DNA from 2 places in the Catenulispora sp. MAP12-49 genome. Region 1 is predicted to be linked to the other one. Evidence: riboswitches for the same ligand, from Rfam matches in the RefSeq annotation. Region 1 holds a riboswitch; the other holds the start of a gene.
What was found. A riboswitch is a leader RNA that binds a small molecule or an ion and turns the genes downstream of it on or off. The one in region 1 is predicted to bind glycine.
Positions count from the first base shown of each region.

Region 2: another riboswitch for glycine. It lies ahead of gcvP (aminomethyl-transferring glycine dehydrogenase); the one in region 1 lies ahead of gcvT (glycine cleavage system aminomethyltransferase GcvT).

Region 1 is NZ_JBGCCP010000012.1:59,297-66,132, reverse strand. It holds gene ABIA35_RS22325 (cation-translocating P-type ATPase) at 1-1,872, opposite strand, end outside; gene ABIA35_RS22320 (hypothetical protein) at 2,030-2,908, opposite strand; gene ABIA35_RS22315 (SigE family RNA polymerase sigma factor) at 2,949-3,461, opposite strand; glycine riboswitch at 3,683-3,784, shown strand; gene gcvT (glycine cleavage system aminomethyltransferase GcvT) at 3,936-5,072, shown strand; gene gcvH (glycine cleavage system protein GcvH) at 5,101-5,475, shown strand; gene glyA (serine hydroxymethyltransferase) at 5,478-6,749, shown strand; gene ABIA35_RS22295 (helicase-associated domain-containing protein) at 6,800-6,836, opposite strand, start outside.
Region 2 is NZ_JBGCCP010000004.1:361,387-368,222, forward strand. It holds gene ABIA35_RS11760 (SCO2523 family variant P-loop protein) at 1-52, opposite strand, end outside; gene ABIA35_RS11765 (SCO2524 family protein) at 54-1,889, opposite strand; gene ABIA35_RS11770 (GNAT family N-acetyltransferase) at 2,029-2,829, opposite strand; glycine riboswitch at 2,921-3,006, shown strand; glycine riboswitch at 3,007-3,121, shown strand; gene gcvP (aminomethyl-transferring glycine dehydrogenase) at 3,217-6,222, shown strand; gene ABIA35_RS11780 (MFS transporter) at 6,335-6,836, opposite strand, start outside.

The DNA of each region.
Region 1 (6,836 bases):
CAGCAGCACCTTGTGCTCCGGGGCGACCCGGCCGACCACCCCGATCCGGTCGATGCGCGCCAGCCGCTCGGCCTCGTCCAGCGCGGCGAAGTCGGCGCCGAGGATGGCCTCGCCGGGGATGCCGAGCTGCTGGGCGATCGCGGCGCCGGTCACCACGTCGTCGCCGGTGACCATGCGGACCCTGATGTGCGCGGCCTGCGCCTCGGCCACCGCGTCCCCGGACTCGGCGCGCGGCGGGTCGACCATCGCCACCAGGCTCGTCATCCGCAGCCCGGTGACGTATCCGAGCAGGTCGCCCTCGGGGTCGAACGCGGCGGCGTCCAGGTCGCGGGTCGCGGAGGCCATGACGCGCAGGCCCTCCCGGCCCATCCGGCCGATGTGCTCCTGCGCCCGCGCGCCGGCCTCGGCGTCCCACGGGATGCTGCGGCCGTCGGCCTGCGCGCTGTCCGCGCGGCCGATGACCGCCGGGGCGGCGCCCTTGACGAAGCAGCGGATCACGTCCTGCCCGGCGTCGTCCTTGGCCTTGTGGAAGGTGGCCATCAGCTTGTAGCCGGGGTCGAACGGCAGGGTGGCCAGCCGCGGGTACCGCTCGCGGGTGCCGTCGATGTCCACACCGGCCTTGTGGCCCAGGACCAGCAGCGCGCCCTCGGTCGGGTCGCCGACCACGGCGCCGTCGACCAGGGAGGCGTCGTTGGCCACCAGGTAGGGCAGGATCGCCTCCTCGACCGCGATCTGGGTGCCGACCGCGTGGTGCACCCGGCCGTCCAACTGGTAGCCGGTCCCGCTGACCGTGTACCGGTTGGCAGGGGAGACCACCTCGACGACCGTCACCTGATTCAGCGTCAGGGTCCCGGTCTTGTCGGAGTTGATCGAGGAGGTGAACCCTAGCGTCTCCACCGCCGGCAGTTCCTTGACCAGCGCGTTGCGCCGCGCCAGCTCGACGCTGCCGAGCGAGAGGATGACCTGGGTGACGGTCGGCAGCGCCTCGGGTATCGCCGCGACCGCGAGCGAGACCGCGCTGATGAACAGCGCGTCCCAGGCCGTCCCCCGGGAGCGCCCGAGCGCGAACATCACGATCATGGTCAGCCCGGCCGCCCCGGCGATCCACAGCGTGAGGTTGTCCAGCTGCCTGGTGAGCGGCGACTGCTCCTTCGCGGTCGCCTTCAGCAGGCCCGAGATCTTGCCGAGCTCGCTGTCCGCCCCGGTGCCGGTGACCACCACGACCCCGCTGCCGTGCGTCACCGGCGTGTTCATGAAGGCCATGTTGACCTGGTCGCCGGGAGCGAGCGCCGCCCCGGGCGCCAGAGCCTCCGGCTGCTTCAAAGCCGGCACACTCTCGCCGGTCAGCGCGGACTCGTCGATCTGCAGCGCGCTGGCCGCCAGGATCCGCCCGTCCGCCGGCACCTCGTCGCCGGCCGTCAGCAGCACGATGTCCCCGGGCACCACCTGTTCGGCGGGGATCTCGGTCTCGGCACCGCCCCGCCGCACCCGCGCGGTCACCTTCATCATCGACTTGAGCGCGTTCATGGCGCTCTCGGTCTTGCCCTCCTGCCGCAACCCGATGACCGCGTTGACGAGCGTCAGCACGACCAGCAGGATCGCGGTCGACCACTCCTGGATCGCGAAGGAGACGATCGCGGCCCCGACCAGGATGATCTGCATGTAGCTGCGGTACTGGTCCAGGAACCGGCGCCAGCCGGCCGGCGGCTCCTCCTGCGGCAGCTCGTTGGGGCCGGTGCGGGCCAGGACGTTCGCGGCGCGTTCCGGCGAGAGCCCGGCCTCCGGATCCACGCCGAACGCCTCGGCCACTTCCTGGGGACCGCGGGTGTACCACGGCTGGGCGGCACTGTCAGCCGCTGCCGGAACGGTCATGGATCAAGCGTTGGGGCGCGTGATGCGTGGTGCAACTGCGGGGTCAGCGCGGGATGGGTTGTTCGGGTGATGGCAACGGGCGACAGCAAGTGCCCGGCACCGGGGCGACCGGTACCGGGCACTTGCCCTTGGGCTTGGGTTTGAGCTCGGGATGCGCCTACTTGGTGGGCGATCCCGGAGGCGGGGCCATGACCGTCACACCCGGGAACGGGGTGTCGGTCGGGATGTTCGTGACCGGCAGGGTCCGGTTCTCGGGCTCACCGGAAGAGTGGGTGGGCGGCGGGCCGTCGCTCAGCCCGGTGTAGGACGTGGCGATGATCTTGCCGCTGGCGTCGTAGACGTCGATCTGGAACCGCTCGTACGACGTCGCCCCCTTCGGCCGCAGGTAGTAGATGCCGCACCAGCCCTGCGCGCCGTTCACCTTCACCACGGTGGCCGCGATCTGCTTGCCGTCGATGGTCATGGACGCCGCCGCGACGTCCTTGTCGCCGACGTAGAAGCCGGTGAACAGGCGGTCGGTCGCGCCCATGGTGACGAAGTCGGAGCCCCAGGTGTTGCTGCCGTTGTACTGCACCGTCAGCCCGCCCTCGTACTCCCAGTAGGACATGGCGCTGGTGGTGTAGTTGAGGTAGATGCCCTTCTCCAGGGAGAAGGTGCCGGGGTTGACGTTCTTCACGATCGCGGCGACCGGCAGGGGAGTGGTGGCCGGCGCGGTGGGCGTGGTCGGGGATGTCGTCGGGGGAGTGGTCGGGGCCGACGAGCGCGGCGCCGCCGGCGACGGGGAGCGCGTCGGCGTCGTGGCGGCCGGGTGGGCGGCGGCGTTCTGCGTCGTCGCCGGGGAGGCCGATCCGAGCTGCGCCACGGCGCCCGCGACGGCCAGTACGCCGACCGCGCTCAGGGCGCCGGCGCCCAGGCGGGTGCGCCGCTTCTTGCGCCGCCCCTCGGCGACGGCCAAGCCGACGAGGTCGCCCAGGGGCGGGCGGCCGGCTTCCAGTTCCGCGGAGATGCGGTCGCGCATCGAGTCTTCCGGAGTCAAGATTCTCTCGTTCCGTGAGGAGGCTTCAGTTCCGTGTGGTTCAGACCAGGAGGAAGTCGAGCTCTGCCATCGCGTCGTCGTCGCGGAGCGCGGACCGCAGATCGGCCAGCGCCCGCTGGGTCAGCGACTTGACCGCGCTGGCGGACAGGCCCATCGCCGCCCCGGTCGCCTCGACCGTCTGGTCCTCCCAGAAGCGCAGGACCAACACGGCCCGCCGGTTCAGCGGCAGCTGCGCCAGGGCCGACAGCAGGGTCAGCCGCAACGCGGGATCGCTGTCCGCCGGTGCGGCGATGTCGGGAACCTGGGTCGTCGGCCGCTCCGAGGAGCGCTTCAGCCGGCGCGAGTCCAGGAACGTGCGCAGCATGACCTGGCGTGCGTAGGCGTCGACGCTCTCGCTCCGCTCGACCCGTTTCCAGGCCGTGTAGAGCTTCGCGAGCGTCGTCTGCGTCAGGTCCTGCGCGGTGTGCCAGTCCCCACACAGCAGAAACGCCGTGTCGCGAAGGCGCTGGGCCCGAGCAGCCGCGTAAGCGGTGAACTCTGCTTCGATGCTCAAGCTCGTCTCCCCCATGGTCGAACCCTCGGGGACGCCTGCCGCGGACCGGTGTCCCCCTCGCCTACTAAGACGGGTGCCGGCGACCCGGAGGTCTCACCGGGGACCTTTCGGACATACCTTGACGGCCGCGCCGCCGTGCTTTTACGATCCGCAGCATCGACCGATCGAGCTCATCTCGAATCGAGCTCGTCGGCCGAGACGACAACTGAACACATGCCGTTCGAACTGAAGCGGGAGAGTCCTCGCAGGATTTCTGTGTCTGCGAGGCGCCGAAGGAGCAACACTCCCCAGAATCTCTCAGGCCCACCTACCGCTTCAGCCAGGCGACTCTGGAAAGTCGGGACCTCGCGTCCCGCGCCCACGGTGCAAGCCACCCGACTCGGTGGCGAAGCTCTCAGGCATCGATGACAGAGCGGGGAGGTCACCCGTCCACGGCACCGGAAATCACGGTGCCTCCCCAGGGAGCCTCCCGTCATGACCTCATCCGGGCCCCCTTCTTCGGGCGCGCTCACCGCCGCCGCGAAGAAGACGCCGTTGCACGCCGTCCACGCCGAACTCGGCGCGCGCTTCACTGATTTCGCCGGCTGGTCCATGCCCGTGCGGTACACGTCCGAGCTGGCGGAGCACCGCGCCGTGCGGACCGCCGCGGGCATTTTCGACCTCAGCCACATGGGCGAGATCGAGGTGTCCGGCCCGGAGGCGGCCCGTGCGCTCGACCACGCCCTGGTGAATGAGCCCTCGAAGACAGCCGTCGGCCGGGCTCGCTACTCCATGCTGGTCCACGAGACCGGCGGCGTGCTCGACGATCTGGTCGTCTACCGGCTTGCCGAGACCGAGTACCTCATCGTGGCCAACGCCGGCAACGCGCAGATCGTGTGCTCCACCCTGCGCGACCGGATCGACGGCTACGCCGCCACGATCCGGGACGCGTCCAGCGATTGGGCGCTGATCGCCGTGCAGGGCCCGCGCTCCGCCGCGATCGTCGGCGGAGCGACCGAGGCGGATCTGGCGCTCCTGAAGTACTACGGGATCACTCCGATGCGCTTGGCGGATCAGGATGTGCTGCTGGCTCGGACCGGCTATACCGGCGAGGACGGCTTCGAGATCTACTGCCGGGCGGAGGCGGCGCCGAGTATTTGGCAGGCCATCAGCTCCATCGGTGCTTCGCACGGACTGCTGCCGTGCGGACTGGCCTGCCGCGACACCCTCCGCCTCGAAGCCGGAATGCCGTTGTACGGCCAGGAGATCACGATCCGGACGACCCCGTTCGACGCGGGCCAGGGCCGGGTCGTGGTGTTCGGCAAGCCTGGCGGGTTCGTCGGCGAACAGGCGCTTCTCGCGCATCGCGCCGCGGGTCCGGCCCGGGTCCTGGTCGGTCTGACGACCACCGGCCAGCGGGCCCCGCGTCACGGCTACGCCGTCCTCGATCCGGACACCGGCGAGACCGTCGGCGAGGTCACCTCCGGTGCCCTGTCGCCGGCCCTCGGCTACCCGATCGCGATGGCCTACCTGGCGGCCGATCGCCAGGAGCCCGGGACGAAGGTGCTCGTCGACATCCGAGGCAGCCGAGTGGACGCGACCGTCGTCCCGCTGCCCTTCTACCACCGCTGAATCAGACACACTCAGAGAGATCCAGAGCATGAGCCTGCCCTCAGACCTGTCCTACACCAGCGACCACGAGTGGATCGCGGCCGACGGCGACGTCTCGACCGTCGGTATCACCGCCCACGCCGCCGAGGCGCTCGGCGACGTCGTGTTCCTCAGCCTGCCGGCCGTCGGCTCGACGATCGCCGCCGGCGAGCCGTGCGGCGAGATCGAGTCGACCAAGTCCGTGAGCGACCTGTTCGCCCCCGCGGACGGCGAGGTCCTCGAGGTCAACGAGGCCGCGATCGCCGATCCGGCCGTGGTCAACCGCGACCCGTTCGGGGAGGGCTGGCTCTACCGGATGCGGATCACCAAGGCCGTCGACCTGCTGGACGCCACCGCCTACGCCGCGCTCATCGAGGGAGTCTGACCATGACCACTCTCGACACCAGGCTCGCCGACGCCGACCCGGCCGTCCACGCCGCCCTGCGGGCCGAGCTGAAGCGCCAGCAGAACACGCTGGAGATGATCGCGAGCGAGAACTTCGCCCCGATCGCGGTCATGGAGGCTCAGGGCTCTGTCCTGACCAACAAGTACGCCGAGGGCTACCCCGGCCGCCGCTACTACGGCGGCTGCGAGCACGTGGACGTGACCGAAAGCCTCGCGGTGCAACGAGCCAAGGACCTGTTCGGCGCAGCCTTCGCCAACGTCCAGCCCCACTCCGGAGCCCAGGCCAACGCCGCCGCGATGTCGGCCCTCCTCGAACCGGGCGACACCATCCTGGGCCTGGACCTGGCCCACGGCGGCCACCTGACCCACGGCATGCGGCTGAACTTCTCCGGCAAGCTCTACAACGTCGCCGCCTACCACGTCTCGGCCACCGACCACCGCATCGACATGGCCGAGGTGGAGCACCTCGCCAAGGAACACCGGCCCAAGCTGATCATCGCAGGCTGGTCCGCCTACCCCCGCCACCTGGACTTCGCCGCCTTCCGCCGCATCGCCGACGAAACCGGCGCCCACCTGATGGTCGACATGGCCCACTTCGCCGGCCTGGTGGCCGCCGGCCTGCACCCCAACCCCCTGCCCCACGCCGACGTGGTCACCACCACCACGCACAAGACCCTCGGCGGCCCCCGCGGCGGCACCATCCTGACCAACAACCCGGACCTGGCCAAAAAGATCAACAGCGCAGTCTTCCCCGGCCACCAGGGCGGCCCCCTGGAGCACGTGATAGCGGCCAAGGCAGTCGCCTTCAAACTGGCCTCCGAACCCTCATTCCGCGAACGCCAGCAGCGCACCATCACCGGCGCCCAACGCCTCGCCGAACGCCTCACCGCCCCCGACCTCACCACCGCAGGCGTCTCCGTCCTGACTGGCGGCACCGACGTCCACCTGGCACTGGTCGACCTCCGAGCATCCGACCTCGACGGCAGGCAAGCAGAAGATCGCCTGCACGACATCGGCATCACCGTGAACCGCAACGCAGTACCCTTCGACCCCCGCCCCCCGATGGTCACCTCCGGCCTGCGAATCGGCACCCCCGCGCTGGCGACGCGAGGCTTCGGAGAACTGGACTTCACCGAGGTCGCGGACATCATCGCCCAGGCCCTCACCCCGGGATACGACGAAGAGCGGGCAGCCGGGCTGCGGACTCGGGTGGCCACGCTCGCGCGGAAGCATCCGCTGTACGCGGGGCTGTGAGATGACAGGCTTTTGACGACCAGCCAGCCAGATGATCGCCGCCGCCCAGGTCAGAACCGCGGCAAAGCCTCGGACGAAGCCCTGGGC
Region 2 (6,836 bases), on a different contig from region 1:
CGGTCACCGAGCGCCCCGTGCCTCCCTTGTCGGAGGTGGCGAATATCAGCACGTCATGCGCTCCTGCTCGCCGCCTGGCGCGCGAAGGCCAGTTCGTCCAACTCTCTGAGCACCTTGTCGGCCAGCGCCGCGGCGGTCGCGGGCCGCTCGCGGGACAGGGACTCGGCGCGGTTCAGCGACTGTTCGGCCTCCCGGAGCAGCTTCTGCTCCTGCGAGCCGCCGGCCGTGGGCGTGGTCAGCCGCTCCTGGTCCAGGATGTGCCGGGCCTCGGCGATCTTGGTGTTCGCCTGGTCGATCTGGCCGGGGTCGGCCACGGGAGGGGCGCTGATCAGGGTCGCGGCGGCGACGAAGACCTCGATGGCACGTTCGGTCATGTCCCAGGACGGGGTGGCGGGGGACGGCGGGAGGCTGGGGAAGACGTTCGCCGGGTGGTCCCACAACCCGTCGGGCTGCAGACGGCGGTTGAGGAGGTGCTCCACCGAGGCGTCGGCGATGTCGATGAGCCGGGCGCGGTTGCGCCGGCCGGTGGTGACGCTCGCGATGCGCAGCGCGGTCTTGGCCAGCGTGGCGGCGTAGCCGTTGGAGGACCAGGCCAGCATCGGGCCTTCGAGCTCCGAGCCGTGCAGCGTCATCCGGACGCCGGGATCGTGCAGCAGCACGCTGCGGTCGTCCTCGGAGGCGCGCCGGTTGACCAGACCGCGCTGGGCCAGCTCCTCCACCACGGCCACGACGCGGCCGATGACGCTGCCCGAGGGCCCGCCCTGCTGGGCCATGCCGACGATGGAGAGCACGAGCTCGGAGAAGTAGGGCGAGCTCTGGCCGTCGGTGGACTGCCAGGGGACGTCCTCCAGCGGCCAGCGGCCGGCGCCGAACGTCGCGATGGTGGACCAGTACTGCAACGCCAGGCCCCAGCGCAGGTTCAGCGCCTCGCGCAGGGACTGCTGCTCGGAGGTCAGCAGACCCTGCCGGGAGGTCCGGGTGGAGAAGAGGTCGGCCAGACCGTCCAGGGCGGTGGCCGTGAAATGCAGCATCGGACGCGGCTCGGCGATCCCGTGCGGCTGCTTGACGCCCTCGGCGGCCGGGAGCTCGATGTCGGTGGCGTCCTGCGCCACGCCCCAGGCCCATCCGCATTCGAAGAAGCGCTCCGGGTAGTCGCGCAGCACCCGCTCGTTCTCCGGCGGCAGGCCGAAGGTCAGCTCCGGCAGCTTGTCGCGCACCGGCTGCAGCCGGCCGCGCAGGTCCTGGGTGAGCGTGCGGCCCACGACCCGGCCCTGGCTGACCGTGCGCAGCAGCACGGACTCCGCCGGGGTGTCCGGGGTCAGCACGTTCACCACGAACGAGCGCAGCAGGCCGACCAATGCCGCGGTCAGGCGCTGGTCGATGGCCAGGACGGTGGTGTCGATCCGGCTCTGCGACGCGCGGCGCTCGACGGTGCGCTGGAACTCGCGCAGGAAGCCCTTCGCCGCCAGGCACAGGGTGACCGAGATCGAGTACGACTCGGTGATGTCGTAATCGGCCTGCTCGGGCTTCACCTCGTTGTCGGCATCGTCGCACAGCAGGTGGGAACCGCCGGTGAAGGTAGGTGCGCCGTCCTCGTCGACGTAGCGCGTGAGGTACTGCTCCAGCGCCTCGAGCATCCGCATGGGGATGTCCAGGCCGCTGCCCATCGGCCGCAGCACCGCCAGCACGTCGTCCTCGATCGCGTCCGGCCGGTCCAGGCGGAAGCCGGGGACCTCCGTCGCGGGGTAGAGGAGGACCAGGATCTGCTCGGCGTCGCTGATGCTGTTCGAGCCGTGGCGGCCGCCCCAGGTCAACTCTCCGCCGCCGAACGTGGCGCGTGCGAAGCTCCGCCACGTGTCCAGGATGTGTTGTCGCGGATCCGTCCTCAACGCACCGCCCCCTGATCCGCCCCTGAGCGTGTCTGTCAGCCACTGCCTACCCTGTCACAGGGCTCTGATGCCTGGGAAGGGAGCGTCGGATGGGGCGTTGGGCGGCGCCTGGATCCCGACCTCGGCTGAGCCGCGCGACTCAGAACCGATACTCGTACGGCGTCGTCACACTCAAAGCCCGGAAGCCAAGACGTTCCAGAATCGGCCGACTCATATCCGAGGCGTCCACCTGCAAGTACTCACACCCCAGCTCGATCGCCACCCGCATCCGCCGCGCCACCAGCGCGCGGTAGATCCCGCGCCCGCGCCACTCCGGCGCGGTGCCGCCGCCCCACAGGCTCGCGAAGCCGGTGCCCGGGTGTACCAGCATCCGGGCCGCGCTCACCGGTTGGTCGCCGGCCATCGCGAGCCAGGTCCAGACGGTCTCGGGGTTGTCCGCCAGGCGGGCCAGAGCCCGGGCGCGGGAGCGCTCGCCTCCGCTGCCGAAGGCCGCCTCGTGCGCCTGGCCGACGAGGTCCGCGTCGGCTTCGGTGGTGACCGGCCGGAGGGTGACGCCTTCCGGCAGGGATTCGGTCAGGCCGGCGCCGGAAAGCTGTGTGATCTCCGCCACGAACAGGGTCTCCGGGGCGTCCGCTTCGAAGCCGGCGGCGAGCAGGCGCTCGCCGAGATCCGCCGGTTCGTCGTGCTTGTAGTGCTTCCACTCGAAGTCGGCGCCGAGGGTGCGGAAGTAGGCGATCTGCGCCTGGACCGCGGCGTCGGCCGTGGTGGCGTCCAACTCTGAGTAGAAGACGCCGTGCCAGTCCGTGGGCAGTGTGCCGACCTGGCGCAGGACGCCGTCGGCGCGTTCGACGCGGGCGCCGGGCTCGTCGGCTACGGCCTCGGCGCGCATGCGCAGGTCGAAGGTTGCGAGCAGGTTCTTGTCGGTGGTGGGGGAGGTCATCGGGTCAGCCCACCATCGGCATCGGGTTACGGCAAACGGTTAATGGGATTAGAACAGGCGGTGGTGGCGCTGATACCGTCGTAAGTGCCGTCTACCTCGAACGGGAGAGACCCCTCGTGGGCGCCGAAGGAGCAACCCTCCCCGGAAACTCTCAGGCAAAAGGACCGTTCGGGCAGGCAACTCTGGAAAGTAGGGCTGAGCTGCGGCGAAGCTCTCACCGAAGGTGTAAGCCGCGGGTCCGGTGGACCCCGCCCGCGGTGAAACTCTCAGGTTCCATGACAGAGGGGGAGGACGGATCCGCGGGAGGCGCGAATCCACCACCCGACGTCTAGAGCGTCCGCCTGAGAGGCCACAACAGTGACCGCAGTGCTCACGGATTTGCACGGCATGGCTGGAGACGACTCCGCCGGCGGTTCCGGTACGGTTCCCGCGCAGCCCGCCACCCCCCACGACCTGCACACCACCGCCACCGTCGCGGCCCGCCCGACGCTGGTCGAGCTGGAGCAGAGCTCCCCGTTCGCCGACCGGCACATCGGGCCCGACGCCGCCGACGCCGCGCGCATGCTCTCGCTGCTGGGCTACGCCTCGCTGGACGCGCTGACCGAGGCCGCCGTGCCCGGCTCCATCCGGCTCACCGAGCGGCTGAACCTGCCGCCGGCGCGCTCGGAGTCCGAGGTGCTCACCGAGCTGCGCGACATCGCCGGGCGCAACCGGGTCTTCCGGCCCATGATCGGCCTGGGCTACCACGGCACCTTCACCCCGCCGGTGATCCTGCGCAACGTCATGGAGAACCCGGCCTGGTACACCGCCTACACCCCCTACCAGCCGGAGATCTCGCAGGGCCGGCTGGAGGCGCTGCTGAACTTCCAGACCGTGGTCGCCGACCTGGCCGGGCTGCCGGTGGCCAACGCCTCCCTGCTGGACGAGGGCACCGCCGCCGCCGAGGCCATGACCCTGGCCCGCCGCGCCTCCAAGTCCAAGTCGGCCCGCTTCCTGGTCGACGCCGACGTCTTCCCGCAGACCCTGGCGGTGCTGCAGACCCGCGCCGAGCCGCTGGGCATCGAGCTGGCGCTGGCCGACCTGGCCGCCACCGGCACTGATGGCGCCGAAGGCGCGGGGCTGCCCGAGGGCGAGTTCTACGGCGTGCTGGTCCAGTACCCCGGCGCCTCCGGCCAGGTGCGCGACCTCAAGGCGATCACCACGGCCGCCCACGAGCGCGGCGCGCTGGTCGCGGTGGCCGCCGACATCCTGTCCCTGACCCTGCTCGCCTCGCCCGGCGAGGCCGGCGCGGACATCGCCGTGGGCTCCACGCAGCGCTTCGGCGTGCCGCTGGGCTTCGGCGGCCCGCACGCCGGCTACATGGCGGTGCGCGAGAACCTGTCCCGCTCGCTGCCCGGCCGCCTGGTCGGGGTGTCCGTGGACGCCGACGGCGACCAGGCGCTGCGGCTGGCGTTGCAGACCCGCGAGCAGCACATCCGCCGCGAGAAGGCGACGTCCAACATCTGCACCGCGCAGGTTCTGCTCGCCGTGATCGCCGGCATGTACGCGGTCTACCACGGTCCCGAGGGCCTGGCCTCGATCGCCCGCCGCACCCACCGCTACACCGCGGTGCTGGCCGCCGGGCTGCGCGAGGCCGGGGGCGGCATCGAGGTCGTGCCGACCGCTTTCTTCGACACGCTGACCGTGCGCGTCCCGGGCCGGGCCGCCGAGGTCTGGCGCGCGGCGCTGTCCGCGGGCGTGAACCTGCGGCTGGTGGACGAGGACACCGTCGGCGTGTCCTGCGACGAGACCACCGGCTGGGCCGACCTGCGCGCGGTCTGGAGCGCCTTCGGCGTCACCGGCAAGGAGACGTCGAGTGTCCACGAGCTCGACGCGGCCACCGACGACGCGCTCGGCGTGCACCTGCGCGCCACCGAGTTCCTGACCCACCCGGTCTTCCACGCGCACCGCTCCGAGACCGCGATGCTGCGCTACCTGCGCAAGCTCGCCGACCGCGACATCGCGCTGGACCGGTCGATGATCCCGCTCGGCTCGTGCACCATGAAGCTGAACGCGACCACCGAGATGGAGCCGATCACCTGGCCGGAGTTCGGCGCGATCCACCCCTTCGCGCCGCTGGACCAGGCCGCGGGCTACCTGTCGCTGATCGGGCAGCTGGAGGGCTGGCTGGCCGAGCTCACCGGCTACGCGCGGGTGTCGGTGCAGCCGAACGCCGGCTCGCAGGGCGAGCTGGCCGGGCTGCTGGCGGTGCGCGCCTACCACCGCGACCTCGGGCAGGAGCAGCGCGACGTCTGCCTGATCCCGTCCTCGGCGCACGGCACCAACGCCGCCTCCGCGGTGATGGCCGGGATGCGGGTCGTGGTCGTGGCCAGCCGTGAGGACGGCTCGGTCGACGTCGCGGACCTGAAGGCGAAGATCGACAAGCACGCCGACGCGCTCAGCGTCCTGATGATCACCTACCCCTCCACGCACGGCGTGTTCGAGGAGGAGGTCACCGAGATCTGCGACCTGGTGCACGCCGCCGGCGGCCAGGTCTACGTGGACGGCGCGAACCTGAACGCGATGGTCGGCCTGGCCAAGCCCGGCAGCTTCGGCGGCGACGTCTCGCACCTGAACCTGCACAAGACCTTCTGCATCCCGCACGGCGGCGGCGGCCCCGGCGTCGGCCCGGTCGCGGTGCGCGCGCACCTGGCGCCCTACCTGCCGAACCACCCGCTGCACCCGGTCGCCGGCCCGCGTCCTGAGGGCGGCGGCGTCGGCCCGGTCTCGGCCGCGCCGTGGGGCTCGGCGGGCATCCTGCCGATCCCGTGGGCGTACATCCGCCTGATGGGCGCCGAGGGCCTGCGCAGCGCCACCCAGCACGCGATCCTGGCGGCGAACTACGTGGCCAAGCGCCTGTCCGGGCACTACCCGGTGCTCTACACCGGCCCCAACGGCCTGGTCGCGCATGAGTGCATCATCGACCTGCGCCCGATCACCAAGGACACCGGCGTCACCGTCGACGACGTGGCCAAGCGCCTGATCGACTACGGTTTCCACGCCCCGACGATGTCCTTCCCGGTGGCCGGCACCCTGATGATCGAGCCCACCGAGAGCGAGGACCTGGCCGAGCTCGACCGCTTCTGCGAGGCCCTGATCGCCATCAAGGGCGAGATCGACCGCGTCGGCGCGGGCGAGCTGGACCGCGAGGACAACCCGCTGCGCCAGGCCCCGCACACCGCCGCGATGCTCGCCGGCGACTGGAAGCACGGCTACGACCGCGCCGAGGGCGTGTTCCCGGCCGGCGTGAACCCGGCGGACAAGTACTTTCCGCCGGTGCGGCGCATCGACGGTGCCTACGGGGACCGGAACCTGGTGTGCTCGTGCCCGGCGCCGGAGGCTTTCGAGGACTGATAGCCGAGTTGGTGCTTCAGGCAGCGCCCCGCAGACCGAGTTCGTGGTCTGCGGGGCGCTTCGTCTTTCGCGAGCGAGATCCAGCCAGATCCAGCCAGATCCAGCCAGATCCCTAGACAGCGACCGCCTCGGGCGCGGTTTCGGTGGCGGGCTGCTCCTGCCGTCGGCCGGTATGTGTACGGCGCCAAGCCTGCGCGACCCCGGCGCCGAGCAGGACCGGTGCGGCGGCGACCGTGAAGCACCAGCCCAAAGGCAGGCGCGTCAAAGCCGGGCCCATCGCCGCGTAGCCGCTGGAGGAGCCGGCGTTGAAGGCGTTGTTGACCCACATGCCGGCGCTGGTGCGGGACTGCTCGTCGGCGAGTTCGTCGGCGACCAGGTAGGCGCAGGTCATCAGGGGTGAGACGAAGACGCCGGAGGCGGTGGTGATGGCGGTCAGGACCCAGATGTTCGGGGCCAGGCCCGCCGTGGCGATGCTCAGGCCCAGGGCGGCGGTCAGCGGCGGCAGCCGGGTGCGGCTGGGCAGGCGCCAGCTCACCGCGCCGTAGGCGAGGCCGCCGAGGATGCTCCCGGCCGACATTCCCGCGTCTGCCAAAGCGATCGCGGAGGGCTGGTGG